2 linked regions of the Rosistilla oblonga genome follow. The protein of the gene in region 1 interacts with the protein of each later gene in a pairwise test. Links are inferred from orthologs where the notes say so. Each region holds a gene or a part of one and is shown in the gene's direction. Other genes may lie near its edges.

What was found.
Region 2: the proteins of leuS (region 1) and ligA interact in binary tests that used the Escherichia coli proteins (3 or more experiments, as listed by UniProt). The link is inferred for Rosistilla oblonga from one-to-one orthologs.

Annotation. Positions count from the first base shown.
Region 1 is NZ_CP036292.1:7,034,737-7,050,467, forward strand. What follows is about bases 5,018-8,380. They hold leuS (leucine--tRNA ligase), read left to right. Parts: upstream 5,018-5,342; coding sequence 5,343-8,180; downstream 8,181-8,380. Other genes in these bases: CA51_RS24865 (sigma-70 family RNA polymerase sigma factor), read right to left, coding at 5,018-5,113; CA51_RS24875 (beta-galactosidase trimerization domain-containing protein), read left to right, coding at 8,214-8,380. Outside these bases: CA51_RS24835 (sensor histidine kinase), read left to right, coding at 1-426; CA51_RS24840 (response regulator), read left to right, coding at 462-866; CA51_RS24845 (amidohydrolase family protein), read right to left, coding at 1,032-1,982; CA51_RS24850 (Crp/Fnr family transcriptional regulator), read right to left, coding at 2,434-3,144; CA51_RS24855 (eL24 family ribosomal protein), read right to left, coding at 3,270-3,974; CA51_RS24860 (anti-sigma factor family protein), read right to left, coding at 4,251-4,514; more of CA51_RS24865, read right to left, coding at 4,511-5,017; more of CA51_RS24875, read left to right, coding at 8,381-10,430; CA51_RS24880 (DUF4339 domain-containing protein), read right to left, coding at 10,887-11,102; CA51_RS24885 (NAD(P)-binding domain-containing protein), read right to left, coding at 11,442-13,160; CA51_RS24890 (non-ribosomal peptide synthetase), read right to left, coding at 13,177-15,731.
Region 2 is NZ_CP036292.1:3,440,430-3,455,752, forward strand. The notes cover bases 5,454-8,408. They hold ligA (NAD-dependent DNA ligase LigA), read left to right. Parts: upstream 5,454-5,827; coding sequence 5,828-7,990; downstream 7,991-8,408. Other genes in these bases: CA51_RS12260 (Gfo/Idh/MocA family protein), read left to right, coding at 5,454-5,779; CA51_RS12270 (metallophosphoesterase), read left to right, coding at 8,146-8,408. Outside these bases: dnaB (replicative DNA helicase), read left to right, coding at 1-1,360; CA51_RS12245 (glycosyltransferase), read right to left, coding at 1,354-2,460; CA51_RS12250 (glycosyltransferase family 4 protein), read right to left, coding at 2,457-3,662; hpt (hypoxanthine phosphoribosyltransferase), read right to left, coding at 3,659-4,213; more of CA51_RS12260, read left to right, coding at 4,415-5,453; more of CA51_RS12270, read left to right, coding at 8,409-9,111; CA51_RS12275 (AAA family ATPase), read left to right, coding at 9,589-10,548; CA51_RS12280 (DUF58 domain-containing protein), read left to right, coding at 10,557-11,492; CA51_RS12285 (DUF4381 domain-containing protein), read left to right, coding at 11,495-11,980; CA51_RS12290 (vWA domain-containing protein), read left to right, coding at 11,974-13,011; CA51_RS12295 (vWA domain-containing protein), read left to right, coding at 13,008-13,940; CA51_RS12300 (tetratricopeptide repeat protein), read left to right, coding at 13,947-14,537; CA51_RS12305 (BatD family protein), read left to right, coding at 14,534-15,323. UniProt on the Escherichia coli protein: DNA ligase that catalyzes the formation of phosphodiester linkages between 5'-phosphoryl and 3'-hydroxyl groups in double-stranded DNA using NAD as a coenzyme and as the energy source for the reaction.

The DNA of each region.
Region 1 (15,731 bases):
GAAGTACAAATTCGGGTGCAGGGCAACCTGCCTGAACTCCCCACCTACCGCGCTCCACTGCAGCAGATATTCCTCAACCTGATCACAAATGCTGTGAAATACAACGACAAAGGGACCGAAGGCGTCGTTGAAATCGAATGCCACGAAATCGATCAGGCGTATCGGTTTACGATTTCAGACAATGGAATCGGTATCGATCCGAAGTTTCACGAGCGGATATTCCGCATGTATCAGCGAGTTGCTGTGAAAAAAGCGGACGGCAGCGGGATGGGGCTGGCGATTGTCAAGAAGCAAGTCGAGACGTATGGTGGAGAGGTCAGTGTTTTTTCCTGTGCCGGTCAAGGCGCCAAGTTTACGTTCACTTGGCCCAAGGGACTCAGTTGTCCCACCGCGGTTCAACCCCGTTCGCCACAACTGACCGCGTAGGCGAGTTTGAGATCCACTCATAGAGAGAATTGCAAATGTTCTTGTTAGTCGAAGACGACGAAGTGGATGTGGAGCGGTTCCGCCGCGCGATGAATTCCCATCGGATCACCGCAGAATTGCTGGTCGCCAACGACGGTGCAGAAGCGATTGAGCTTCTGCACAATCAAGCCGCTGGAACGCAAAAGCTGATCGTCTTTCTGGATTTGAACATGCCAGGCGTCAACGGCTTCGAGTTCTTGCAGATGCTCCGAGCCGATGCGGGGCTTCGCCGCACGCTTGTCTTTATCTTGACTTCGTCCAACCACCAACGGGACAAACAGCAAGCCTACGACAAGAACGTCGCCGGCTACTTCGTCAAATCGAATCTCGACGCACTGATGAACACCGTCAAGAGCTACTCCGACAGCGTCGAATATCCGCCCCCCGCCTACGCCTCGTAATCCAACCGCCTAGCCGCGTGCACCTCCTCGATCGCAGTCTGTCCTCACCCGCGGCAGCGGCAAGGACGGCAGTGAATCGCCCCAGCAAAGTCCGCTCACCACAAGAGAGCGCAGCATGCTTTACTCTCGTGGCAACAGCAGCGGTTTCTGGTTTACCGCCGATGTTTATGTATCAAACCCAAACAGCCGCGCGGCGTTTCCTCCAAAGACCTTGCTCCGGTCCTCATCGCTGAACGCTGGAAGCATCTGGGCGATCTGTTGCCGGTACTGCCGGTAGGACGCGTCCGTTGTCTTGGCGTTAAAGCCTCCTCCATAGATCAATCGCTCGGCGCCCCACAATTCGGCTAACCGACGCACGACCGGCTTAACATCCCGATGCGGATATTTATTCTGGTCTGGGATCGCCGCCAACTTCATCACCGTGTTCGGCAACTCCGACCAACGCAGCACCACCGCGTGTTCCTCTAGCGTTCCCTGCATCGGTCGGCCCAGATGGTCGATGATGACTTGAGTCTCTCTGTAGCGACGGATGTAGGGATCCAGCCGTTCTGCATAACGGGGTTCTAGATGGATCTGCATCGCGACACCCGCATCTGTGGCGATCGACCACAACCGATCGAGCTCCGGAGTGCCCCACGGAGGCAAACGGCCTGGCGCGTATGCATGCAGACGCGTCGCAACGATATGATCCTCGTGCTGCCTCAAAAATTGCGGCAAGCGTTGCAGCGAATTCGGCTGGTCTGCGAAGAAGAGGCAGGTCCCCTTCAAACGTCCTTTGCCGACTTCGATACAGTGTTCCAGGTAGCAGTGGTCATCCTGGTAGGGTTCGGGGTGAACGACAATCGCGCGATCCACCCCCGCTCCGTCCATACGCTCGAGCAGGAACTCGGGCGTTGCGGCTTGCCCAGGCCGATATGGCGCATTTTGGTGGTATGGAAAACGAGCATCATCCGGTCCCGCAAAACAGTGGAGATGGGCATCGACCACCATCGACGCATCGCTGGCAGCGTGCGTTACCGGCAACGACGACGAAACAGCAAGCCCGGCGGCGATGACGCCCATTGCCTCTCGACGATTTGGCAGGCGTCGTTTTTCATAACCCGAACGATCGATCATTTGATGAGACTCACAAGTTGCAGTAGGAAACTTCGTGCGGCGGGGATGGCTTCTTATCAGCGTCTAGTTTAGTCGATACCGACGCAAAACAAATATCCAGGCAGCGAAGCCTCTCCGTCGCACGCCCCCCACCCTCGGCTACTGTCGACTTTCAGGTCAGCTGCCAGGACTTTGACGAGCATCCAAATTACTGGTGCACCGTCTGGCGTCCAGTCTGCCTGAACACTGCTGCTGTGGCCGATGATGCACCCTTCACCCTCCGCCAAACGAAGCTTGAAGGGGAGGGTCGAACGAGCGAAGCGAAGTTCGGGGAGGCAAGTCCGCGCATCGACCCCGCCTGATCCTACGGCCGGCCCTCCTCAGAAAATTTGCTAAACGCTCTTTTTCTGGCTCTCCGTGCTTCGCAGTGCGGGTATCGTGTGGGACGTGGCAGCAAGGAGAGTGGGCGGTTTTAGGCGAGCAGTTGGTAGGGGATTTTGCGCTGCACCGATTGCGAGAGTCGCTGTGGGTCGGTCAGGACGATCTTGCGGCGGCCGACGTTGATGAAACCCTCAGCGCGGAGCTGCCCCAGCAGGATCGTGACGGTTTCTCGCGTGCTGCCTAACAGGTTGGCGATCTCTTGATGAGCTAAGCTGATCCGCAGCCGAATCCCGTCGTCGGCGACCGATCCAAACTGTTCAGCCAGGTCCAACAGCAGATGGATCAACCTGTCGCGGTTGGAAACAAACAACAGGTTCTTCAACCGGCGTTCGATTCGACTGCGCCGCAGACCGACCATCTTGGTGATCGCCAATGCGACGCCGCCGTGCTGTGACATCAACTGCTGCAACGCATCGGCAGGGATCATCACAACCGTCGTCGGCTCGACAGCTTCGACGTATTCCTCCCGCGCCACATCGGCAAACAACGCCAACTCGCCAAACATCTCCCCCGGCTCGACAAACGCCAGGATCGATTGCTTGCCATCTGGCGTATGATTGCAGACTTTGACCAACCCCTTGGTCAACAGGAACACGCTGTCCGCCTTCTCGCTGGGAAGGTAGACCGGGCTGCGGGCCCGAAAAGAACGGGAGCGACAGCGGGTTTCGAGCCGCTCGATCTGTTCGGGCAGAAGCCGAGCGAAGAGGTCACAGTTTTGCAGGTGCCATAATTTTTCAGGCATGGCCGTGTCCTTTCGTTGATCACCACACGATTAAACCGGAGATGGCTTGCGGTCGTCCGCAGGACTTCTCTAGATAGACGCGTGAACACCTGTCTGCTCACACACAAAAGCCGAAACTTCGCCGACTAATTCAGCGGCGCGTTGGCTGGGACTGCATATTTGGCGGGGTTCGCGAGGAACATCTGCCGCTGCTCATCGCTCGGGAACAGGTACCGCAGGCCCTGGTGAACCGTCGCAATCTCCGGCTTCCCCGGCACATCCTGCTGCATCTCGACGCGGCAGACCGAACAGAGGCCTTTCATCGCGAGGTCGACGTTGGCGTATTTCGCAGGGTCGGCACGGAACACTTCCTTCTGTTCTTCGCCGGGAAACAGGTACAAACGACCGCCGTAGAGAGCCGCGTGCTGGACCTTGCCAGGCATCCGCTGGGACATGTTGACCGAGCAAACGGTGCAGTCGCCGCCCAACGCGGGGACGTACTTCGCCGGGTCAGCCAGAAAAACCTGCTTCTGCTCTTCGCCGGGGAACAGATAGACCTTCCCGTCATAGGTGACTTGGTGCTGCGTCGTTCCACGAACCCACTTTTTCATGTCGATCACGCAAACCGGGCAATAACCGTCCATCGCGATCTTCGCCTGTGCCGCTCGACTCTGGCTGCCACCAGCTGCCGGCTGCGGCGCGCGGTTCTGACTGCCACCGCTCGCAGGCGGCTGGGCTGGACGAGGAGCTCGCGTGCCCGATTGGGCATCGACTTGAGAGGTGATTACCAGGCACATCGAAAGGGTTACAGCGGCCGAGAGCGAGCGAAGACCAAAGCGTTGATTCAGCATCGAAAAATGCATCCTTTGAGACGAAGGGAAGTTTCCAAAACAGGGGCGTTGATAGCCGAGAGGACGAGGCCAGCCAGAGATCCTTACAGACGAGGGCAAAGATTTTTTTGAGGCCGGCCAGCCGCGACTATCACCGCCCGAGCGGACTTCAATCGGGAACGCGGGCGAAAGAAACACTTCACCCTCTCACAGCGATTGCCGCGGAGAAGCGTGGGGACTGACAGCGCATTCGCCAAGATCGTCGACGCGCGATATAGAAATGCAAATCGAAACAGCTCAGTCGTTGCGGGCTTCGATCGCTTGCTTGATCCGCTGGCGAGCCCCTGCGGAGAGCTTCGCTTTTGCGACGCTGCGATCGCTGTCGAGCTCTTCCACGTGTTGCTGCGTGCGAAGATGCAGCGTATCGACATCGCGACGAAACGCAGCGCACAGCCGACAGAGCCGCAGGTGCATCCAAAGCTCGACCCGCTGACGTAGCGTCAGCTTGGTTTCGAGCGATTCGGAGACGAGCTTGGAGATTTCTTTGCAGCTGAGCATCATCGCGTGTCCAGTTGGTCCCTGTCTTGGTTCCAGCGAGCTTTCATGCACTGCGCCAGGCGAACACGCGCCCGATGGAGCAAGACCCAGAGGTTCGACGGAGTGATCGCAAGTTCCTTACAAATTTCTTCGGTTCCCAGGTCTTCCATCTCCCGCAACGTAAACGCATCGGCTTGATTCGCAGGCAATCGGTGCAGGCACTGCCGTAGAATCGGCCAGAATTCCTCCCGCTCCAACGAATCGAGTGGTTGCATGAGGGTCGATCGCACGCTTTTCTTCCAGTTGCCGGCGCGGTCGAACATCTGATCCATTGGATTGCCACCGTCATCATCGATCAAGTTCTCGGTTCGCTGGCGAACGCGAATCAGATCGATGACCTTGCGTTTCAGGATGCCGGTCAGCCAACCTCGCTCGGATCCTTTGCCCGAGAACTGATGCACATGTTGCAAACCAGCCAAAAACGTCTGCTGCACCACCTCTTCAGCCGCTTCGGCGTTCCGCAGCCGCGAGACCGCGTATCGGAAAAGGAAATCACCATGTTCGTCGACCCAGCTGGCTGGTTCCAGCAGCCCAGGGCCTTCAGGTTCAGCAGGATTATCCATCTGTCTCCAGCCGTAAAAAGAAGATTGCCAACTCGCGTGCGCCTATTGAACGCGATCGCCCGCCGCGACGGTGTGATGTAGCTCACGGTTCGCCATAAGGGTAGCCAAAACAGCGGCGGCCTGGCTGCTGGGGCTGCGTGGCTATCCGCATTGTACATGCTCCGGTAAAATTGTGCCCCGACGCGAAAAACACTACATACCCTTAAAAAACTCTTCCTCAGCAGATCCGATGCCACGATACAACCCTGCCCAGATCGAGCCGAAATGGCAAGCGTATTGGGAGCAGAACAAAACCTTCGCCGCCCCCGAGATGCCGGGCGACAAGAAGCTGTACGCCCTGGACATGTTCCCCTATCCCAGCGGCGATGGGTTGCATGTCGGTCACCCCGAAGGCTACACGGCGACCGATATCGTGTCCCGTTTCAACCGCATGCGCGGCGTCTCGGTCCTGCACCCGATGGGCTTCGACGCCTTTGGCCTGCCCGCCGAAGAGCACGCGATCAAAACCAACACGCCGCCGCGAGCGTCGACCGAAAAGAATATCGCCACTTTCCGCCGACAACTGAAGTCGCTCGGCTTCAGTTACGATTGGGACCGCGAGATCGCGACCACCGACGTCGATTACTTCCACTGGACCCAGTGGATCTTCTTGGTGTTGTTCGACACGTGGTTCGATGCCGATCAACAGAAGGGGCGTCCGATTGCGGAACTGCCGATCCCGGCAGAGGTCACCGCCGCGGGAGCCGACGCGGTCCGCAGCTATCAAGACGATCATCGCTTGGCCTTCCAGAGCGATGCGTTGGTGAACTGGTGCCCGGCGCTGGGGACAGTGTTGGCGAACGAAGAGGTTGTCGATGGTAAGAGCGAACGGGGCAGCCATCCGGTCGAACGCCGTCCGCTGCGACAGTGGATGTTGCGGATCACCGCTTACGGCGACCGCTTGCAGAACGACTTGGAATCGGTCGATTGGCCCGAGAGCATCAAGACGATGCAGCGCGATTGGATCGGCCGCAGCACGGGGGCGGAAGTCGATTTCTTTGTCGGCGAGGTCGATGACTTCCAGACTTGGAAAAGTGCCCGCAGCGAGTTTCCTGCAAAGCCAACCGACGACAGCTTGCGGATCTACACGACCCGCCCCGACACGCTTTACGGCGCGTCGTACATGGTGATCGCTCCGGAACATCCGTTTGTCGATCGCCTGACGACGGACGACCAAAAAGCGGAGGTCGAAGCCTACTGCCAAGCGGCGGCGAACAAGAGCGACCGCGAGCGTCAGGAGGACAAAGAGAAGTCGGGCGTCTTCACCGGCTCCTACGCGATCAACCCCGTCAACGGACAACCGACGCCGATCTGGATCAGCGATTACGTGCTGATTCACTACGGCACCGGTGCGATCATGGCGGTCCCGGCGCACGACCAGCGGGACTTTGAATTCGCCAAGAAGTTCGACTTGCCGATCACGCCGGTCGTCGATCCGGGCGAGGTGCATGAAGAGCGCGATCAGGTGCTGGCGGGCGAAGCCTGTTTCGCCGGACACGGCAACGCGATCAACAGCGGCCCGTACAACGGAGTCCCCACGGCCGACTTCAAGCAGAAGATCTCCGAGGCGCTGGAAGCGGAAGGGACTGGGCACGAAGCTGTCAATTACAAGCTCCGCGATTGGTTGTTCAGCCGTCAGCGATTCTGGGGCGAACCGTTCCCGATCCTGCACGAACTGGACGACGCTGGCAATCCGACGGGCAACATCCGCGCTGTCGATGTCGCCGACCTGCCGATCGATCTGCCGCATCTGGAAGATTACAAACCGCACGGAAAACCGGAACCGCCGCTGGGCAAATCGCCCGACGAGTGGCTGTATGTCGAGATCGACGGCAAGCGATACAAACGCGAAACGAACACGATGCCTCAGTGGGCTGGTTCGTGTTGGTACTACCTGCGGTTCATCGACCCCAAGAACGGCGACGCCTTTATCGATCCTGAAAAGGAAAAGGCTTGGATGCCGGTCGATCTGTACATCGGCGGTGCCGAACACGCGGTGCTGCATCTGCTGTACTCTCGCTTCTGGCACAAAGTCCTCTACGATCGCGGGCACGTCAGTTGTCCCGAGCCCTTTGGCCGCTTGGTCAACCAAGGGATGATCCTTGGCCAACCGCAGTACCACGTCAGCGAAGCAGCAGCCGAAGCGGCGGAAGCCAAACTGACATCGCTGGGCGTGACGCCGGTTCGCGTCGAGAATAACGACAAGGTTTCGTACATCCTGCAGCAGACCGCTGGTGGCGCCGACTTGTCGGACGACATGACCGAAAAGCGTCAGGGGCAAACCTATCTAGCCGGAACCGATATCGAACTGACGCCCAAGGCGGACAAGATGTCCAAGAGCCGCGGGAACGTGGTCAACCCAGACGACATCATCAAAGTCCATGGTGCCGACACGCTGCGGATGTACGAGATGTTCATGGGCCCGTTGGAAGCGACCAAGCCGTGGAACATGGCGGGCGTCGGCGGGATCCGCAAATTCCTGGATCGCGTGTGGCGAATGATCGCCGACGAAGATGCTGAAACGCCGACGTTGGCTGCGGAGGTGCAAGACGTCGCGCCGACCGAAGAGCAGAACCGTGTGCTGCATCAGACGATCAAAGCGGTTACGCACGACACCGACACGCTGGGCTTTAACACAGCGATCGCGCGGATGATGGAGTTCGTCAACTTCTTCAGCAAGCAGAAGGTCCGCCCTCGCGCGGCGATGGAAAGCTTTGTCCTGATGCTGGCTCCGTACGCTCCGCATGTCAGCGAAGAGTTGTGGGGACTGCTGGGGCATGACGGCACGCTGACTTACGCCACTTGGCCCGAGCACGACGAAGCGGCATTGGTCGAATCATCGATCGAATTGCCGGTTCAGATCCAGGGCAAGGTCCGCGCCAAGATCCAAGTCGCCGCCGACCTCTCGCAAGACGAAGTCCTCGCGATCGCATTGGCCGACGAAAAAGTGGTCGCCGCGATCGGCGACAAGCAGGTCGTCAAGAAGATCGTCGTCCCCGGACGCCTGGTCAACTTGGTCGTGAAGTAGTCCCGCCGTATCACCGTCGCACGAGGTTGCCCCATGTGCAAGCGAGTCACCGCCGTCCCCTTTGGGTTCGCAGTGGTCCTGTTTTTTTCATCGCTTGCAGTGGGGCAACAGGATGCCGATCCGTACAGGCACTACGTCCAGCATTCACGCGATTTCCAACGCGTGCATCAAGACCGCCAATGGGCACTGCAGGCGTTTCCTAGCTGGACCTACATGCCGTGGACCTACCGGTGGACGATCGGGTTTGACGACGCTGCGGGGCGTTGGAGCCAAGAGCATGGTTACAACGGCGGCTTTGTCGATCGCGACGACATCGGCACCGCCGGATCGCCGCGCGGGCGGCTGCAGTGGCTGGAGAAATTTCGCCTCCCCTTCTATATGGATCACGCTGCTGGCAAGGGATTGCTACATCTGTTTGATGGCGGCGAAGTAAAGCCCCATCTCGATGCGTTGCATTCGACCGGCATCCGAACGGTGCCGATGAACCAGCAGACGCTAACGCAACTGCGGGATCGAATGCGGAAACATATCACGGCGGTCCGAGATTCGCCGCAGCGCGTCGCGTATGCACTGGATGATGAAGCCTCCTGGGGGCATTTTGTCCATCCGACGATGTGGCAGATCACCGATGATCCGGCGGCCTACCAGGATTGGTTGACGGAGATCTACGGCGAGGCGAACGCGCCCAAGCGAACCGAATGGATCAGCTACGACACGCTCCTCCCGCATCTCCGCGAAACGACCATCGCCGAGTTCGACGCCAGTCCGCTGATGGACCAATGGACGTTCAACGACTCGTGGTGGAGCAACCAGATCGGCGAACTGGTTCAATACTCCAACACGCTGGATCCCGCCACGCCGTGCGGTCTCGTGGGCGGCCAGATGCCGAGCCCTTTTGGCGGATACGACTATGCCAAACTGATGCGGAAGGTGCAGTTCATCGAAAGCTACAACCTCGGCTCATCGCAGGCGATCATCCGCTCGCTTAATCCCGAGAACGGGCTGCCGGCAGTCACCACCCACTTTCATCGCTCGGTCGACGATACGATCTGGCAGACTTGGTATTACCTGGCGCACGGCAACCGCGGCTTCATCGGCTGGGTCGACGGATGGTTCGATGGCGAGACACCAAAACCGTGGCATCGCGAGGTAGCTCCGTCGTACCGCGAGGCGGGCGATACGATCGGGCCTCTGCTGGTCGGCAGCCGCTGGCAACACGATCGCGTGGCGATCTATTACAGCCATGCGTCGATTCAACTCGGATGGATCCTCGACGCGGAAGCCCATGGGAAAACCTGGCGAAATCGCAACAACGACCATCGACTCAGCAGCGCTGCCAACGTCCGCAAAGCTTGGGAGAACATGCTTCGCGATTCCGGTTTGCAATACGATTTCATCAGTTATGTCGATGCGATCCAGCAGGGGATTCCCGACGAGTACGACGTTCTGATCCTGCCCGCTTGCTTGGCGTTATCCGATGCGGAAGCCGACGCGATTCGCGCGTTTTGCAAACGAGGCGGAACGGTCATCGCCGACTACCTGCCGGGCATGTGGGACCAACATGGCACCGGACGCCCCGAGGGCGGAGCGTTGGACGACATGTTCGGTATCGAGCAACCCAGTTCGCTTGCGGCCAAGTCGATCTTTGGAGAATCGCTGTGGGTGGAAGTCGATCAGGACGCGAACTACTCCTACAAAACCGCGACCGACTTCTTGACCAACAAGAACACTTGCCTGGTCGACGAAAGCGGTTTCCATCTCGCCATCCGCGACTTCCCCACCGGGCAGACGGCACGCTTTGGAGAGGGACAAGCGTGGCTGATGAATCTATCGCCCCAGTGGTACAACGCCTATCGCGAGCAAGGAATGCAAACCGCGGCTAAGCGTGATCGGTTCATACAGCCGATCTTCGACGCGGGTGTGCGACCGTGGGTTCGGATCGCCGATGAAAGCGAGCAGACGTTTGGATACGAGATCACCTACTGGCGGATGCCCACCGACGAGGGCCAGCCGCCGCGAACGCTGCTGTTCGTATGCTTCAATCCCGACGTCAGCGGGAACTCACAAGGCGGCGGCAACTCGGTCGGACTCAAATCATCGGAGCTAGAAATCACGCTTCAGTTCGCCACACCCGTCACCCAAGTCCGCAACGAACGGACGGGAACGATGCTCCAGAACGGACGCCAAGTAACGGTTCCCTGGAAACAGAACGAAGCGGTAGTGCTGTCGCTGCAAACCGAAGCAGAGTAGCACCTACAAACACCAGCACGAAGCGCAAGCAAGTGAAATTCGATCACTCAAAAATACCAGCACGAAGCGCAAGCGAGTGATCAGAATCCACGGCTTGCGCCGTGTGTTCGCTCGCATGCGTCATGTATCCACTCGCTTGCGCTTCGTGCTGGTATTTAGGTGCTACACGGACCTCCATAGAGTGCTCGCCTGTGGCCAACTGCCCGCCGGGAGTCGTGGAGTGGTCGCAGCGAGCGGGAGTTCACGGGGATGCGTTGCGTGAAGCAATGGTCCTGCTGACTCGCGACGGCTTATTGAACCGGCGTTCTACGGGCGGTTTTTTTGTGCCGCACCCGGAAGAATTCGACTTCCGCGCGCTCCGGGATGCTCGCCTCGCAACCACAAAAGATGTATTCAATCTCTCAGAACGCGTGGAGCTTGTGGACCGTGGACTTGAGCAGGCTGCGATGCGAGTGTCTACACGGTTGGATGTTTTTCGTTCCAACGCTTCATCGCTGGCGTGATCGTTCTCATAAAGACCCAAGCACCACGCGTTTTGGAAAGGCAGCGGATGAGTGTTTCGGGACGTATCTCCCCCGAATCGATCCGGTGCAGAAATTCTGGTTCCCGGATCGGGCCGACTCGTTTCGAACCCAACCAGCCACGCTTCATGTAATACCAGTTCACTGACATACTCGGCGTCCCTTCGTTTATCGAGAATTACGATACCGAAGCCCCGCGGCTACTGCTCGACCGGTTATAGCCAGTTTGGATGGGGCATTGAAAAACTATCCCGATGATTGCCGATATTACCCAGGCACTTGCGGACAAGTGCATTGCGTGGCGGTGTTCAAATCCTCCCCAGCCGATATCTCAACTGGGCGCTAAGCTGCGTTGCAAATACCAGCACGAAGCGCAAGCGAGTGAATTCTCGTGATTTTCGCATGCGGGCGCGACGCTGTCGCGAGTGGAATTCGAATCACTCGCTTGCGCTTCGTGCTGGTATGCGTTGATCGCGCTTCGCTTTGGTGCCTACGCTTTTTGGGAGACTTCGCAGGCGGTGGAGCACGCTGTGGGACTGCTCGACTCGTGGCACATCGGCGTTGCCGACGCGGTGTCGACGGCTAGCTGCCGTTCGAAGAAGCAAACGAGCTTGTCGAAGTGGGTCTGCTGGTACTGCGTCGGATCCTCTTGGCCGACGAAATCGATCGCGCGGATCAGCTTCCGTTTGCCGCAATGTTCGTTCAGCCGCCAGTCGTTTTCGAGCGATTCGCTGATGTGATGCTCGGCGATCAATGCGTTGCCGCGCATGTGGCGGATCCGCGGATGTAGGTAGGCGTCGTTGTAAGCCTTCTCCGGATGCGGCTCGCGTTCGAGGCTGAAGACGTTCCCTTCAAAGTCGCCGTATTCCATCGTGATGATGTAATAGTCTTGCTGTTGGCCAAATTCGCTGTCCAAGATGTAATCGACAGCCAGCCCCTCGTGATACCGCGACTCGCCCGTCTCGCGGTCGACCACCATACAATCGCCCAAGAAGCCCGGTTGGTGCATCAGCCCGGCGTCGCTGCTGACGCGGTCGATGATCTTGTCGGCGAGCGGTTCGGCAGCCAACGGCAAGCGGTGCGACGGATAGGGCGTCGATTCGTGTCGCTGTGCGATGATGTTGTACAGCGATTTAATGTTGAACCGAAAACCGTGCAGCACGTTCGACATCGTCTTCTTCAGATCGCGGATCTGCATGATCGTGCCGGCGTAATACAGGTTGGGAATGTTTGTCGATTCCCAGCCGCTTGTCATCGCGGGCAAGCGGTCTTCGCAAGCCATATCGGGGCGGCAGTTCTCGCCAAAGAACTTCGGGTCCCAGCGGAATCCGGTGCAGCAGATCACGCGATCGTAAGCCATTTCCGCTCGCTGTCCTTCGGCGTGCGTAAACGTGATATTGACGCGGTATTCCCCGTCGACCTTTTCGATCTTGTCGATGTTGGCGTCGAGGACGGAGTTCTGTCCCTTCAGAATGTAGGTGTCCAGGAACTCATTGTTAACAGCTCGCAGGTGGCCGAAGAAGTGCGACTGCCAAGCCATCTTGATCGCCCCAGGGCTGGCCAGGTGCGTGACGCGGGTGGCGTTGAGCAGATGGTTCGCCGTCTCAAACGCCGAGTTCCCCTTGCCGATGATCAACAGCCGCTGGTCGGCGTAATCCTTGGGATCGATCGACATGTCGAAGTAGTTTTCGGTCAGTTCGATGCCCGGGATTTCGGGAACGTACGGCTTGGAAACTCCCGTCGCGACGGTGAACGTTCGCGAACGGTAGAGGTTGCCGTCGGCATCGCGAACGATAAACCTGCCCGACCCGTCCTCGGCACGGCTGACATCGCTGATCCAGGTGTTGTATTGGATCTTCAGATCGAAGCGGGCTGCGTAATCGCGCAGGTATTGCGCGTACAGTTGTGCGTTGGGATAATAGGCGTCGGTATAGTTCTGGAAGTTAAAACCATCGTCATCGCACAACAGCGAATTCCAGTCGTATCGCAACTGGGCCCGTCGCTCGGTATAGCCGTTGTAGACCTTATTGATCGAGATCAGTTTACCGTGTCGCGGGAACCGTTCGTAAAACGCTCCGGCGCGATCGTTTGCTTCGAGAACCAGATAATCGCGTTGCTCGCGGTCCATGAAATAGGCAAGCTGCAGCCCTGCAGGGCCGGCGCCGAGGATCAAGTGGTCGATGTCGCGAATGGTTTCTGTCGTGGTCATGTTTCGGGCTCGTTCGCTATTGGGAATCGCTCAAGTTGTCGTTGCGGTCGCGACCTGCGTCGTCGTCACCGCTGGCATCCAAGCTGCCCAGTCGTCGTTGCACCTCCTCGTCCGAGAGGCTCTCCAGTTCTTCAAGCATGCGGATTTCATCGATATCGGCCTGCTGCAGCTGATCCTGCACGATCGATTCGGCGATCGCTGCAATCGTTGGCGAATCGTACAGCAGCCGCAGCGGAATCTTCGCTTCGAATTGGTCGCGGAGCCGCGATAACAGCTGTGCCGCTTGCAATGAGTTGCCGCCGAGCTCGAAGAAACTTACGTCGCGGCCGATCGGTCCGGTCTGCAAAACTTCCTGCCAGAGATTGGCAACCGCATGTTCCAGCGGCGTCTGCGGCAGCGCAATCGCTGCGACCGCCACAGGCTCCGTGTTCGGAAGCGGCAACGCTTTGTAGTCGGTCTTGCCGGCGGGAGTTTGCGGGATCGCTGGCAGCCGACAAATCGTCGACGGCAGCATGTATTGCGGCAGTCGACCGCCGATCGATTGGCGAATCGCATCGACATCGACGTCGGTTTGGCAGAAGGCGACGATCTGCTGTTGAGCTGCTTCGCCGCGAACGACGACCGCCGCGCGATGAACTCCCGCGACCGATTCGATCGCCGATTCGATCTCATCCAGCTCGATCCGGAAGCCGCGGAGTTTGATCTGTCGGTCGTTGCGAGCCAAGAAGTGCAGCTGGCCTCGGCTGTCGATTCGCACTTGGTCGCCGGTCCGGTAGACGCGCGGCGAGGGCTGGTCGGTTGTGGATGAGTCGTCGGCGGAGAAGGACGTCGGCGGCAGCGTGACAAAACGCTGGCGCGTCAGTTCGGGTTGGTTCCAATAGCCGCGAGCCACTCCGGATCCGCCGATGCACAACTCGCCCGAGACGCCGCGTGGCACGGGGCGCAATTCAGGATCGAGCAGATAGATCGTGGTGTTGTCGATCGCTTGGCCGATGCAAACGCGTTCGCCTTCGACTCGGGAGATTGTCGACCAGACGGTCGTCTCGGTCGGACCATAGACATTCCACAGCTCGCACCCGCTGGCCAACAACTGGCTCGCGAGATCGGCTGGCAACGGTTCGCCACCGCTGAATACCCGCAACTGTTGACTGGGTGTCCAACCGGTCGTCATCAAGACACGCAGCGTCGAGGGCGTTGTCTGCAGGTGAGTGATCGGTTCGGTTTCGAGGATCGATTTCAGCGACTCTGGTTCGGTCGCCGCTCGATCGGCGGTCAACCGCACGTGCCCGCCGGCCCACAGCGGCAGAAACAGCTCCAACACCGAGATGTCAAACGAAGTCGTGGTCAGAGCCAGGATCGAATCGTCGGCGGTGAAGCCGGGACGCGCGGCGAAGCTGTTCAACAGATTGGCGACGCTGTGATGTTCGATCGCAACGCCTTTGGGTTTGCCCGTCGAACCGGATGTATAGATCACGTAAGCGAGATCCGTCGGCAGAGGTCCGTCCAGCGACAGATCTTGCGCATCCAATCGACTCAGTTCGGCGAACTGCCAGACGGGAACGTCGGCCTGCATCGATGTTGTATCGGAGAGGATCGCCGCGAGCCCGGCATCTTCGATCATCATCGCCAGTCGCTCTTGCGGAAGCGCCGGATCCAACGGCACATAAGCCGCTCCCGCTTTCCAAACCGCCAGCATCCCGACAAGCATCTCGATCGATCGCTGCATGTCGACGCCAACCAGATTCCCGGCCGCGATGCCTCGTTGCCGCAAGACCTTGGCCAAGGCTGTCGATTGCGCGTCGAGATCGCGGTAGCTGAGTCCGCGATGGTCGTCGGTGATCGCAATCTTATCAGCCGCATTGGCGGCGACATCGGCCAGCCGATCGCAGAGCGTTGCCGAATCACATTCCGCGGCGGTGGCGAGGTTCAGTTGTTCGAAAGCTTGGCGATCGGTCGGCGATGCACTGGGCAAGTCGATCAGCGCACAAGCGGGATTGGCGGCGATCGCTTGCAGCGTCGCTTCCATCAGATCCAGAACGCCTTCCGCTGTCGCACGATCGATGTGATCGTTGTGCACCACCGTGATCTCGGTCGTCGACGACGGATGGATGACCATCGACAGGTCGTATGCCGTGACGGCGGCGTAGTCGGGTTGGACCGCTTGCAGCGTGCCGCCGGCGATCTCGATCGGGGCGTCGCTGGCATGCAGCGGCTGTTGGAACAGGAACATGTTTTGCGCCAACGGCATCGCGTCCAGCGACCGCTGGTGATCGATCGATTCGACCACGCGTTGGAACGGCACGTCGGCATGTTCCAAATCGTGCAGCAGATGATCTCGTGTCGAGCGCAGCAATCGCAGGAACGAAGCTTGGCGATCGATTTGGCCGCGGAAGATGATCGGGTTCATGAAGCATCCGACCGTCGCGGCCAGTTGCGACGAGGGGCGATCGGTCGTTGGCATCGCGATCGGCAGATCGGACGATCCGGTGTATCGCGAGAGGACGTGTTGGTAGGCGGCCAGGTAGACCATCGACGCAGTGGTGCCGTGGTCGCGAGCGACGCTTTCGAGAT
Region 2 (15,323 bases), 3.6 Mb from region 1 along the record:
TGACTTGGAAGCCGAGATGGGCGTGCTGGGCAGTATTCTCCTGCTGCCGGAATGCTTGGATGACCTGGCGACGCTGCTGCGTCCCGACGATTTCTACGACGATGCCAATCGGATCCTGTTCACCCAGCTGCAAGAGATGCACGACATGGGTGAGAAGATCGACGTGACGCTGTTGGTCAGTCGATTGAAGAAGGCGAAGCAATACGATCTGATGGGCGGGCCGGCCTATCTTGGACGGCTGAGTACGTCGGTCGCCAATGCGGCTCACGCGGTCTATTACGCCAAGATCGTCAACGAAAAAGCGATCTACCGCAAGCTGATCGAATCGAGCACCGACATTCTGCGCGACGCCTACGATCAGACGCAGGAAGCTCGCGAATTGGTCGCCAGTGCGGAACAGAAGGTGTTTGCCATCATGGACGGCAAACAATCCAATTCGGTCAACAGCATCAGCGATATTCTGCACCAGGCGATGGATCGCATCGACGCCCGTCTGCGAGGCGAGCACACCGATGGCGGTTGCGATACGCTGTACACCGATTTCGATGCGATGACCGGTGGCTTGCACAACGGTGAATTGGCGATTCTGGCGGCTCGGCCTTCGATGGGTAAGACCGCGTTTGCGATGAACATCGCCGAAAACGTTTCGATGCAGCTCCGCTACCCCGTGTTGTTCCTGAGCTTGGAAATGTCGGGGATCGAGTTGGCGGATCGTATGTTGTGTTCGATCTCCCGCGTCAGCGGTCACAAGCTGCGAAACGGTACGATCAGCAGCGAGGAGCGCGAACGCTTGGTGGAGAAGGCGAACGAGATCCACTCCGCGCCACTATTCGTCGACGATTCGCCTAGCCGAACGGTCAGCGAAATCGCCGCGGCGGGGCGGCGTATTAAACGTCGCGACGGCGCGTTGGGATTGATCGTGATCGATTACCTGCAGTTGATCGAGCCCGACAACTCGCGCGATCCGCGGCAGGAGCAGGTTGCGAAAATCGCGCGGCGTCTGAAAGGTATGGCTCGTGAATTGGAAGTCCCCGTGTTGTGCCTGTCCCAGTTGAACCGGCAGTCGGAAGAGGGCAAAGATCACCGGCCAAAGCTGAGCCATCTGCGGGAATCGGGGGCGATCGAGCAGGATGCGGATATCGTGATGTTTGTGCATCGCGAAGAGTATTACCATCGCGGCGAAGACAAGGAACAATACGCGGGCCAGGCGGAAATCATCATCGCCAAGCAGCGTAACGGACCTGTCGGCGATGTCGAACTGACCTGGGAAGGAGCGTTCACTCGCTTCCACAACAAGGCTCCCGAACGGCACAGCGAATTCGACCAGTACGCCGAGTTCAGCGGACCGACCGATTATTGATCCAGCAGTTCGCTGTACAGATTGACGTGCCGGTCGATCATCTGGGCGACGGTGAAGTCGCTAGCGATTCGTTCCTGCCCGGCCTGACCCAGTCGGGCCGCACGCTCGGTGTCGGTGAACAATAACTGGTAGGCGTTTTTGGCAAACTCGGCCGATTCGCCGACCGGAGCGAGCATCCCCGTGACGCCGTTTTCGATCAGATCGCGATTGCCTGGAATGTCCGACGCCACGACCGGCAGTCCGGCCTGCATCGCTTCGATCAAGGCGTTGCTCTGCCCTTCGTAACCGCTGCCGATCCAGAACAGATCGAAGTGCGGAAGCAGTTCGGCGACGTCGTCGCGTGCCCCCGCAAACGTAACAGCTTGGCCTGTCGTAACCGAATCGCGGAACCGCTGCAGTTCGCCCATCTGAGGCCCATCGCCGATGATGACAAAGGTCGAATCGTTGCGAGCCGATTCCATCAGCTGAGCTGCCCAGATCAGATCGCGAAGTCGTTTCTGAGGCCACAGTCGGCCGACGGCAACGATCAGGCGGCGGCTGGGATCGATGCCCAGTCGCCGGCAAGCCTCTTCCCGCGTGATCGTGCTCGCTGTGCGAGGCGGAATCCCGTTGGGGATCACTCGAAATAGATCGGGATCGATTCCGTGAGCCGCATAAAAATCGCGGACTCCACTGCTGTTGGTGACGATCGCGTCGGTCCGTTTCGCCAACGCGCGGTCGATCACAAAATGACGCGTGGTCTTCCATTGATCGACGCAGCGTTCACCGGCAACGATCCGCCGGACGCCCAGACTGCGAGCGGCCGCGCGTCCGTAGGAGTTCGCCGCGAACAGCCAGGTGTGGACGAGATCAGGGGAGAGTTTTTTGAGCGTTCGCTTCAAGCGAAAGTAGGCCGACGGATCGGCTTTGAATCGCTTGCCGACCACAGTGACTTCGATTCCCGCCGCTTCCAAGGTCGCTCGCAACGGACCGTCGTGAGTTAACACGACGACGTGCACGTCGAAGCGGTCACGCGGCAAACCGCTGGCCAGAAGAGCCAGTTGTTTCTCGGCACCGCCGCGAACCAAGGTCGGGATGATATGGCAAATCCGTTGGGTCATCCCGTTGCTCCACTCACATTTTTGGCGGATGAATTGCCCGCCAAGCGTTCAAATAACTGGACATGTCGGCGGATCGTATCGGAGAACGACGCCGCCGCCGACAACTGGCTGCGCATCCGCTGGGCTCCCGCGGCCGCCATCGGTAGATCGTCCAAGACGTTTTGGACCGCTTCCCGCATCTTGTCGGTCGAATCGGCCGGAAAGCTGTGTAGTTCAGAAAACGCTGCCATCGCAAAGGCGCGCGTGTCGGCGCAATCGACCACCGCGGTGGGGAGCGCCGCGGCGATCGCCGCCGGCCAAAACGACTCCGCTCCGCTAGCCGCCGATGGCAGCACAAACATATCCGCAGCTTGCATTAGTTCTTCCACATGATCAAAGTTGCCCGGCAGAAACGCCGCTCGGCCGACGCCGTTATGTTTTAAGTCGTTAAAAATTTTCTGACGCCACGGTCCGTCGCCGATCATCCACAACCGCAGGTCGGGCTGAGCCTCCAACAGCGGCCAAAGGGCCGACGCCAAGGTCAAAACGCCTCCTTCGGGCGACAGCCGATTCATGCACAGAATGACTTTGCCATCGACCGGCACCATCAGGTCGTGATTCATATTGCCGAGCGTCAGACGCGCTGCTTTACACGATTCGGGAGTGCGACGGATCGGATCGCCAATGCCGTCGGCGATCCGCACGATCGTTGCCGCTTTAGCGCCGGCGACCAATAACGCTTGCTGGCACGACGCGCGGGGAGCGATCACGGCGTCGGCGGCAAAGCTGCGGACAAAGGTGTTCCGCCGCGCACGCAGAGACGCTTGCCAGACGATATCGCGCGTTCCCATCATCGTGCCACATCGGACGACGCTTGGCACGCCGACTTGTCGGGCGGTCTCGACGACCGCAGCCGCCTCTTCCCGCATCATGTCGCAGTAGACGAGATCGAACCGCGGCAATTGCTCTCGCAACCACTTCCCCAAGTTCCGCACATAACGAGCCATCGACCATTCGCCTCGCGGTGCAGCCAGCGGACGCAGCACCGGTATCTCGCGATGTTGGAATTCCGCCGGCCAAGTCGCTTGGTAGCGTGGCGTTAAGACGGTTGGGTAACATCCTTGGCGGCGAAGGCCGCTGACAAGCGCGGTCAAGCGACTGCTGGCATCATCGCAATGCGGCCAGTAGCGTCGAGTGACGATCAGCACTTGGAATCGTTTCATCGATCGATGGCCGGTCCGTGCAACGCGTGGTGGCGGTCGAGATCGGCTTGTTCCAACACGCCCAGATAAGGCAGGTTGCGATACATGTCCTCGTAATCCAATCCGTAACCGACGACAAATTCGTCGGGGATTTCAAAGGCGACAAAATCGGGGCGGACCTGCACGTCGTGCTGGCGATTCTTCTGCAGCAGCACCGCACTTTTGACGTCCTGGGCACCCATCTGTCGCATGTCTTCCAATAATCGTTCCAGCGTCCGGCCGGTGTCGAAGATGTCGTCGATCAACAGCACCTCGCGGTCGCGGATGTTGATCAACATCGCCGCGTTGACCAACAGTTCGCCGCTGCGGGTGCCGCCGCGGTAACTGCTGGCCTGAACAACACCCACCCGGATGGGCATGTTCAACCGGCGAATCAGATCGGCTAGCAGAATCAAACTGCCCGTCATCACCGCGACAACCGTCAGCGGCCGCGAGCCGTAGTGATCGTTGATCCGTTGAGCCAATTCGCTGACACCGCGCTCCAACTGTTGTTCGTCAAGCAATGTCTTCATATTTAACAGTCGAGGGTGCGAAAAAGCGGTGATGTCAGGCGGAATCCGAGCCGGCCAGGGAACACGCCGACATCTTAACATGTTGCCCCACGGTTGAACCAGTTGATTGAAAAAACGATGGCTGGCCGCTAAGATTGACTCGGGCATGAAGCCCTCCCAAGACTCCGCTCGCCTCTCTCCAGCTGGTAATCGATAACGCCGATGTCGAAACCCGATCGCACAAAGAAAACAGTCTCCACCGACGCCACGCGTTCGGATTCATCGCGACGGAAGTTCATGCAAAGCTCCAGCCTGTTACTGGCTGGCGGTGCGGTTGCGGGCGGGCTGAGCGTGGCTCGCGCGGCCCACAGCTTCGGCAGCGACACGATCCGCGTCGGGTTGATCGGATGTGGCGGACGGGGAACCGGCGCGGTGACTCAGGCATTGAGCACCGTCGATGGCGAAGTTCGTTTGACGGCGATGGGAGATCTGTTCGAAGACCGCATGCAGACAGCGTTTCGGACGATCAAGAGCAAGCATCCCGACCGCGTCGATGTCACCCGTGACACGCGGTTCGTCGGCTTCGACGCCTATCAAAAAGTGCTGCAAGCCGATGTCGACGTCGTGATCCTGGCGACCCCTCCCGGTTTCCGGCCCTTGCATTTCGAAGCGGCTGTTGACGCCGGCAAACATGTCTTCATGGAGAAGCCGGTCGCCACCGATGCTCCGGGCGTGCGACGCGTGCTGGCGGCCAACGCAATTGCAAAACATAACGGTCTGGCGGTCAGCGTCGGCCTACAACGCCACCACGAAGCCCGCTATCGCCAGTGCGTCGCTCAACTGCACGGCGGCATGATCGGCGACGTGATCATGTCCCGCGCCTACTGGAACGGATCGGGAATTTGGGTCCGGCCGCGGCAGCAAAACGATACCGAACTGCAGTACCAGTGTCGCAACTGGTACTACTTCAACTGGCTCTGCGGCGATCACATCACCGAACAGCACGTCCATAATCTCGACGTGATCAACTGGGTGATGGACGGTTTCCCCGTGGAAGCTCAAGGCCAAGGAGGCCGCCAAGTTCGGACCGGCGAGGATACCGGTCAGATCTTCGACCACCACTTTGTCGAATACACCTACGACGGTGGGGCGAAACTGATCAGCCAATGCCGGCACATGAAAGGCTGTTGGAACAGCGTCGGCGAATACGTTCACGGCACCCGCGGTTATGCGATTGTCAACAAAGCCGAAATCTACGATCACCAAGACAATCTGATCTGGAAGAGCGATGCGGCGGTCGAACAGGGGAAGGGCTGGCAGCAACAGCATCACGATCTGTTCGCCGCGCTGCGACGCGGCGAATCGCCGAACGAAGCCGATTATGGTGCGCACAGCACGATGACCGCGATCATGGGGCGAATGGCCACCTACGGCGGTAAAGTTGTCCGCTGGGACGATGCGATTCACAGCGACATCGCCTTGGCCGATTTCGATTCCTTGCGATCGTGGGACGATGTTCCGCCGGTCCTGCCTGCCGACGACGGCTCGTATCCCGTCGCGGTGCCGGGTAAAACCATCGTCGTCTGATCGATCAGAACGACATTCCCTAAGGCTTCAAGGACGAGGAACACCGCTGTGGCGAAAGCGACAAAGCAATCCGATCGCGTGCAAACGCTGGAACGGATCATCGCCCATCTGGACACGCAGTACGAACAAGGGATCGCGTGTACGCATCCCGACACCGGCGTGTTGGTCAGCGATGGCGAATACGATGCGCTGCGTCGCGAACTGCAGACGCTGAATCCTCAGTCGACGCTTTTCGAGACAGCGACCGCGTCGCAGTTGGAGAGTGCGGTTGCGAAGGTCGTCCACGATCCGCCGCTGACGTCGATCGAAAAGGCGAGCCACGAAGATCTTGCCGTGCAGCAGCAGATGCTGTTCAAATGGCTCCGCGGCGCCGACGACGCAGCCGTCGCGGAAGCTCCCGCCGGCGAACTGTTTGCCGACACGTTGCCCGACGATCTGATCACCGTCGACGGGATGAGCTACGACGGCCAGCCAGTCGTCTACAGTCCCGATCGGTTCTACGCGGCTTACAAGCTCGATGGCGTGGCGATCGCTCTTTATTACGAACAGGGAAAACTGGTCCGCGCCGGGCTGCGACCGCGCGACGGGATCAACGGCGAAGATGTCACGGCGCAGGTGCGTTATGTTGCCGGCGTTCCGGATAGGCTTCCCAAGAAGATCAGTTGCTCGATCCGGGGCGAACTGATCTGCAAGCTCTCCGACTTCGAAAAGGTGCAGTCCGAGTTGGCCGACGAAGGGGAGAAGTTGCGAGCGAATCCGCGGAACCACACCGCCGGTGGGATTCGCCAATTCAAGAACCCCGAAAAAACCGCGCGGATGCGGATCAGCTTCATCGCTTACACGATCGAAGCGCTCGACCATCCACCTTATAAGACCGAGATCGAGCGGGCTCGATGGTGTCAGGAAACGTTGGGGATCAACTATATCGAGCCCCAACCGTTTCGCTTCGAGAACCTGCAGGCGATGGAAGATGCCGTGCCAACTCTCGATTTCGAAGTCGACGGCGTCGTGATCGGAGTCAACAATCTCGAGGATCAGGAACAACTGGGACGCCACGGCGATCCGCGGACTGGCAATCCGAAAGGGAAGATCGCCTGGAAGTTTCGCGAGGAGGAAGCGACGCCGGTGATCCGCGACATCCAGTGGCAGACCGGTCGGACCGGCAAGATCGTCGCCGTGGCGATCTTCGATCCGGTCCGTTTGGCCGGCACCAACGTGACCCGTGCGACACTGCACAACGCCGGATTTATGCTCCGCAATCAGATCACGATCGGGTCGACGATCGCCGTTCGCAAAGCGGGGAAGATCATCCCCAAAGTGACCGGCGTGATCGCGGGGCAAGGGGAGCCGCAGTTTCCCGAACAGTGTCCGGCTTGCAAAGCGAAGACCCAGCTGCAGCAAGGGGGAACCGAAGAGATGCTGGAACTGGTCTGCCCCAACCCCGATTGCTCGGCGCAAAACGTCCACGGGCTGTGTCATTATCTGAGCACCTTTGGCGTCGTCGGCTTAGGGGAGAGCCGCGTGCGGACGATGGTCGAAGGGGGCAAGGTCGCGACGCACGCCGATTTCTATCGCTTGGAATTGGAAGACGCGATGGAATGTGGGCTGACGGAACGTCAGTCGCTGTTGGCACTGGCGGCGGTCCACATGATCCCTGCTCCCGACAAGATGAAAAACGACGAGCTGGGGATCGCGATCGCGACGGCTCGGCAATCGAAGAAACAGGTTCCGTTGTGGCAGCTGTTTGCGGCGTTTGGCATCGAAGCGGCGGGCAAGTCGGCTGGCAAAGCGCTCGAAGATCACTTCAGCAGCTTCGATGCGATCCGCGCCGCCACGGTCCAGCAACTTATCGAAGTTGGCGACGTCGGCGAAAAGACAGCCGAGACGGTCTCCAGCTACTTGTCGACCAACGCCGCAGCGATCGACGACCTGCTGAATTACGTCGAACCTCAGTCGCCGAAAACGGGGCTGCTGACCGGCAAGAACTTCTGCTTCAGCGGCGGCTTTCCCGAGGGGAAGCGTCACTGGGAACAGCGCGTCGAAGAACTCGGCGGCAAGTGTTCCGGCAGCGTCTCTAAGAAGACTCACTACCTGGTCGCCGGAACCGCCAGCGGATCGAAGAGCGAAAAAGCGGAGAAGCTTGGGATCCCAATCATCGATACCGACCAGCTGCAGAAGATGATCCAGGCTGGCGCGGAAACCGATGCATAGGCAAAAACTTTTCACGCGTTAGAGTTCTTCTGCTTGGACTCGAAACGCTACACTAATTTGTTCGGCTGTAGATGATGGCCGCGACGAAGCCGCCTAACTGCCGCAAGTTTCCTGTCCACGCAACCCCATCCCGGCCATCGAGGGTCGCCAACACGATGCAATATTTTTTAAGACTCTCGGTCCTGGTCTGTATCGCCACGAGTGGTTTCTGCACTGCGGAAGAGCCTGCCGACAAAACCAATGCCCGCTTCCAACAGGCGGCCGATCGAACGTTTAAAGCCTTCGATCGCGAGGAGGAACAAACGTGGCAGCGTCCGTTCTTCTTTATGCAAATGGCCGATACGCAGTACGGCTTCTTCAGCGGCAACAAGGGCTTCGATCAAGAAGTTGATCTGGTGCGCCGGGCTGTCGAGCATATCAACCGCCTGCGGCCGCGGTTTGTGATCGTCTGTGGCGATCTCACAAATGCGACGCCAGAGCATCCGCGTTATCGAGAACAGGTTGCCCAGTACCATCGCGACTTTTCCGAAGTCGATGCGGAGATCCCGTTGGTCTGTGTGTGTGGGAATCACGACGTCGGCAACCGACCTACTGCCCAGTCGATCGCCCATTACAAGGAAAACTTCGGCGACGACTATTTTTCGTTTTGGGTCGGCGGCGTCTGCAACATCGTCCTCAACTCCAGCGTCCTCAAAGATCCCAAAGACGCTCCCGAGGTCTTGGCCGCTCAGCAAACGTGGCTCCAACAACAACTGCAAGAAGCAAACGCGGCAAAGGCGAAACACATCCTGATGTTTCAGCATCACCCGCTGTTTCTGGCGGAAGAGGATGAGCCCGATCAATACTTCAACATTCCGCTGCAGCGGCGAACGCCTTTGCTGGCCCAACTGAAGCAGGCAGATGTCCGCGCGGTCTTCGCCGGACACTACCACCGCAACGCTTACGGCACCGCCGGATCGATGGAAATGATCACCACCGGTCCCGTCGGCCGTCCGCTGGGGAAAGATCTGTCGGGCTTTCGCATCGTGACGGTGCATGAGACGGGAATCGAACATCGATACTGGGGGATGGACGACGTCCCAGAGAAGATCGAAATCGAGACGACATCCGACGCGCGATAGGTCTGACGCACGTCGTTGTTGCTGCAAAATTGGGTGCGACTCGGCACCGGTTGCGGATCCATATCGATAAATTGTTCTGTCGTTGTAGCCACCGAGCGGTGGGACGTTAAACTCAATACGGTTCAGCGAAGGAGCCTCGGACCGTCGAAAGAATTAGCGGCGGGATGTCGCGGACGAGGTTACGAGTCCCAGCGATTTGGTCTGATGCAAAAGGACTCGTAACCTCGTCCACTACACGCTTCGTTGAACGGTATTGCGTTTAACCGCGTGCCCAGCAGGCCGCGCGTCCACCGCGACAAACGCATGTCGTAAACGCGCGGGGCGTTGCCACCGCGGTTAAACGAAGCGTAGTGAACGGTGGGGCGTTAAACTGACAACCTCGAATCCCCAAAAGTCGAGGCGCAACACGCCGCTCCAATGAAGTACGTCTCTTCGGGGCGCTGGCGGTGAATTCTCTGGAAAAGGATGGAGTGAGTGATGGAGCCGCGCGAGGCAATACTGAAAATTTCCGCCGCCATGAATGCGGCGGTGATCGGCCAGCAAGAGGTGGTGGAGCGGATCCTGATTGCGCTGTTGGCCGACGGGCATGTTTTGATGGAAGGTTTTCCCGGGACGGCAAAAACGCGGTCTGTCAAGACGTTGTCGAAGCTTGTCGAAAGCGATTTCGGCCGCGTCCAATTCACTCCCGACCTGCTTCCTTCGGACGTCACCGGATCGGAGATCTACCGCGAGCAGGATGGATCGTTTGAGTTCCAACCCGGGCCGATCTTCGGCAATCTGATCCTCGCCGATGAGATCAACCGGGCTCCGGCAAAGGTCCAATCGGCGCTGCTCGAAGCGATGGAAGAACGCCAGGTGACGGTCGCTGCCAAGTCGCACGCGTTGCCCGAGTTGTTCCTCGTCCTGGCGACGCAAAACCCGATCGAGCAAGAGGGAACGTACCCGTTGCCCGAAGCTCAGATGGACCGCTTCCTGTTGTACGTTCGCGTCGATTACCCGGTCGGCGACAACGAAACCGCAATCCTGCGTCTGGTCCGTGGCGAGAAGTCGGGGGCAGCGGCCGAGCCGATCGCACCGCTGTCGCAAGAGGTGATCTTCGCCGCCAGAAAAGAGGTCTATGCGGTGCACGTCGCCGAGCCGGCGGAGAAATATATCGTCGACCTGATCCTCGCGACGCGGAATCCGAAACAGTACGGCGATCAACTGGCGCGATGGATTCGCTTGGGGGCGAGCCCGCGGGGGACGCTGGCGTTGGACGCCGCAGCGCGAGCCCACGCTTGGTTGCAGGGGCAGGATTTCGTCTCGCCCGACAACATCCGCGCCGTCGCCGCCGCCTGCTTGGCGCATCGCATTCACCTAACCTACGAAGCCGAAGCGGCGGGTGTTACGCGGGTCGAAGTGATCGAAGAACTGTTAAAGAACGTCGTCCCTGTATGAGCCAGCCGATGAAAGCCCGGGTGACGATTACGCTCGAAGACTTGATGATGCTCAAAGCCGATGCGCGCGGCTTTTCGCTGACGCCTCGCCAGCCGGTCGGTTCGCTGCTGGCCGGTCGGCATGCGTCGCGGCTGCGCGGGCGCGGGCTGATGTTCGAAGAACTGCGTCACTATCACCAAGGGGACGACATCCGGTTGATGGACTGGAAAGCGACAGCACGGCTGCGATCGCCCCACGTCCGCGTCTATTCTGAAGAACGCGAGCGGCCCGTTTTGATGGTCGTCGATCAACGGTCGCCGATGTTTTTTGGCAGCCGTCGGGCGATGAAGTCGGTCGCGGCGGCAGAGGTCGCGGCGCTGGGATCTTGGCGTGCCTTGGACAGTGGCGATCGCGTCGGCGGTCTGGTCTTCAACGACCACGAGATCGCCGAGGTGCGTCCGCATCGCAGCCAAAACCGCGTGCTGCAATTGTTCCACGAAGTCGTTCGATTGAATCAGCAGCTGGCGGATCCGAGCGCCAAGCAAAACGAAACCGCTGCCGGCGAGCAACCGATCCAACTGAACGCCGTTCTGGAACATGCGTTGCAGGTTGTGAAGCACGATCATTTGGTGGTCGTGATCAGCGATCTCGACGGTGCCGACGACCAGACGCAACAGCTGACCAGCCGGTTGGCGGCACACAACGATGTCTTAATCGTGGCGGTCTACGATCCGCTGGGGATCTCGATCAACGGGGCTCCAGGAATGCTGGCCCATGATCGCGGTCGGGTTTGGGAAATTTCGAACAGCCCCGGTTTTCGAGACGAGTTCCAAGCCTCGTTTCAACGGCTGCTGGATCATTGGAAAGAGATCTTTCACGGCTTGCGAGTCCCGGTGTTGCCGATCTCCACCGCCTCGCCCGTCGCTCCGCAGATCCGGTCCCTCTTTGGCAATCAATCACGGTAACGATGGACGACGCAACTAGCCTAGACCGTTTGCACGATATCGTCGTTCCGCCAGAGGTCCCTTGGTGGCCGCCGGCTCCGGGCTGGTACGCCGTGATGATCCTTGTCGCCGCAGGCGTGTTGGCGATCGCTTATCGTTCGTGGCGTCATTGGCAAGCGAATCGCTATCGGCGGGCGGCACTGCAAGAGCTGCAGTCGGCCGATTCGGCGGCCTCGGTCTCGGAGATCTTGCGTCGAACCGCGCTGGCGATCCAACCGCGAGCCGAGATCGCCGATCTCGTCGGCGATCTTTGGGCGGCTTGGTTATCCGAAGCCGCTCCACTGCCGATGCCGGCCCAGGTCCGCGAGCAATTGGCATCGGCGATCTATCGCAAATCGGAAACGACCGACGAACTGAATTCGCTACGGGAATACGCCAGCGGCTGGATTCAAACGCATGAGATTCCGGCCGCCACGAACCCATTGCCGGAGGACCGCCACGGATGCTGACCTTCGACTACCTCTGGGTTTTCCTGCTGTTTCCCCTGCCGTGGTTGTTGCGCGCGTTGCTGCCGCCACGCCAGTCACAACAAGTATCGGTACGCGTTCCGTTTGGCAATCGCTTGGCCGAAGCGATGGCCCGCAGTCCCGTTGCCGTGATCGCTGCGGCAGCGCCGACGCGTTGGATTCTGCCAGCGATTCTCTGGACGCTGGTCCTCGCCGCCGCCGCGCGGCCACAGTGGATCGAGCCGCCAATTACCAAGGAACTACCAACGCGCGATCTTCTGCTGTTGGTCGATCTGTCGGGATCGATGGACCAAAAAGACTTTACGAATAAGAGCGGTCAGAAAGTCGATCGGCTGGCGGCGGTCAAAGAGGTGCTGGGAGAGTTTCTCGACCGGCGTCAGGGAGATCGCGTCGGGTTAGTCGTCTTCGGCGACGCGGCCTATCTGCAAGCTCCGTTTTCGACCGACCTGGAGTTGTCGCGGCGTTTGTTGGACGAATGCCAAGTCGGCATGGCGGGGCCACGGACCGCGTTGGGAGACGCCATCGGTTTAGGAGTTGGTTTGTTTGACGAGAGCGATGCTCAGGCGAAGACGATCATCGCGCTGACCGATGGCAACGACACCAAGAGCAAGATTCCGCCGATCGAAGCGGCACGCGTCGCGGCGCAACGCGACATCCACATCCATACCGTCGCGATCGGCGATCCGACGACGGTCGGCGAGGATGTGTTGGACGAACAAGCGCTCCGCGACGTCGCATCGGCCACCGGCGGGGCTTACTTTTTTGCTGCCGATAGGAAGAGCTTGGTGGGGATCTACGACGAATTGGACAAAATCGAAACTCGGAAAGTCAAAACGGTCAGCCATCGCCCACGCACCGATATTTACTACGTGCCGCTAGCGGTGGCGCTGCTGCTTTCGATGGCCAGCAAATTTGCCGCCGCCCTCTCTCGCCGGACTCCTCCGGAACTGGCCGCCCAAACGACAAGGATCCACGTCAATCCGATCACTGGCAGTTTGGAGGTCGACGGATGATGGGACTCTTGCACAACTTTCATTTCGTCCGCCCACTTGGCCTGGCGCTGATTCCAATCGCGATCGCGGTCTGGTGGTATTGGCAGCGACAGATCGATCCGCTGCGCGGTTGGCGGCAACAGATCGATCACGACCTATTGGAAGCGTTGGTTGACGATCGCGATACGAAGCGCGATCCCATGCGTTACGCGATGGTGGCCGCTTGGATCGTCGCCGCGATCGCGATCGCCGGGCCGACTTGGAAACTGGAACCCAATCCCTTCGCCGAAGACGCTCCGCCATTGATGATCGTCTTGAAAGCGAGCGAGAGCATGTTGCAGTCTCCCCCTTCGCCGTCGCGGATGGAGCGTGCTCAACTGAAGATCAACGATCTGGCGAAGGCGCGCAAAGGAGATCCGTTGGGACTGCTCGCGTATTCCGGTTCGGCCCACCTGGTCCTTCCGCCGACGCAAGACACCGCCGTGATCGGTGAGATGGCGGCGGAGATCAGCCCCGATGTGATGCCGGTTCCCGGCGATCGTTTGGACTTGGCGATCGCCGCTGCGGGTGGCTTGTTGCGAGAACAGGGATCGGGTGGCTCGCTGTTGGTCGTCGCCGATACCGCGGATATCGATCCGTCGGAAGTGGCCCAAGCCCATCGTTCCGTCGGATCACCGCCAACGGAGTTCCTTGCATTGACCGATCCCGATTCGGCGGAGACGCAATCGCTTCGCGACGTCGCTGCGGCGATCGGTGGTTCGGTCGAATCGCTTTCGATCGAAGACGACGACATCCAACAGATCCTCAGCTTCGCTCAACGACGCGCCGCCGCAGGCGTCTCGGGCGAGAGCAACCGCTGGCAGGAGGCTGGTTATTGGTTGACGCCGCTGTTGGCTTTGTTTGTCGCTGTCTCGTTTCGACGCCAAAAATCTTCGCAGCCCAAGGAGTAGCCCGTGATGATTTGGAAAACCGGAGCTGCCGTGGTCGCCATCTCCTGGATCGGTCTTTGGATGACCGGCGATCAACATGGCGATCGCTTGATGCGAGCGGAAAAGTTTGCCGACGCAGCGGCCGTTTACAACGATCCAATGCGGCAGGGAGTCGCTTGGTATCGCGCGGGGGAATTCGAAAAAGCGACTCAAGCGTTTGCTCGTCTTGCGACGCCGGAAGCCGAATTCAACCAAGGGAACTGTTGGTTGATGTTGGGTAAATACGACAAAGCGGTCGCCAGTTATGAACAAGCGATCGATCAGCGCCCCGATTGGAAGCAGGCGCTGGAGAATCGCGACCTCGCCGCCGCGCGGGCCAAGATGCTCGAGTTGAAAGGGGGCGATCTGGGCGATCAGCAGGTTGGAGCCGACAAGATCGTCTTCGACAAAAAGAAGGACGATCAGGGACAGGAGACTGAAATCGCGGGGGACCAAGCCGCGTCCGATGCCACGGTTCAAGCGGTCTGGTTGCGCCAAGTGCAAACCAAACCGGCCGATTTCCTGAGGTCGAAGTTTGCGTTCCAACAAGCGGAGCAGGACGCAGGAGAGACGCAATGAGGGTGCCGCGTGGGATGACGTTTGGGCTGGTCGTGGTCACACTCTGGGCGATGACCTTTGCCGCCGCGGCGCCGGCGGCGGATGACGATCCCGTTTCGATCGACGTGCCGAACAAAGAGGCTTGGATGGGACAGCGGCTGCCGATTTTTGTGCAGCTGCGCGGCAACGGTCCGTTTGTCGGAGCCGCTAGTTTTTCGATCCCCGAGATTCCCCGAGCCCTGTTGGTGAAGGTCGGCAGCCCGGTCGTCTCGTCGGAGGAAAAGGGGGACACGTCGTGGTTCATGCAAACGCACGAGTTCGCGTTGTTCTCGCAGGCAGCCGGAAAAGTCACGGTCCCCGCGTTCGAAGTCCGCTTCACCCACCGCGACGGCTTCACCGGTCCTAACCAGGCACATGTGGAACAGGTGCCGGCGACCGATCTGCAGATCAAACGGCCGCCGGGATTGCCGGAGTCGGTCTTTCTGGTGACGACTGAGAAGCTAGAGATCAGCGAAACGTGGACTCCCGAACCGGGATCGGCGAAGCAGGGAGATGTCTTCCGTCGCACGATCGCTCAGAGTGCCCAACAGACATCGGGCATGGCGCTCGCTCCGCCATCCACCACGGCTCCCGAAGGAATCAGCGTCTACGTCGGCAAACCGATTGTCGACGACAAGACTCAGCGAGGTGAGTTTAGCGGCACGCGCAGTGACACGATCACCTACATGCTGAAAGGAGCGGGGACGCTCACGATCCCGGGAATCAAATACATCTGGTGGAATCCGAAATCGGAAGAGTTTGGGACCA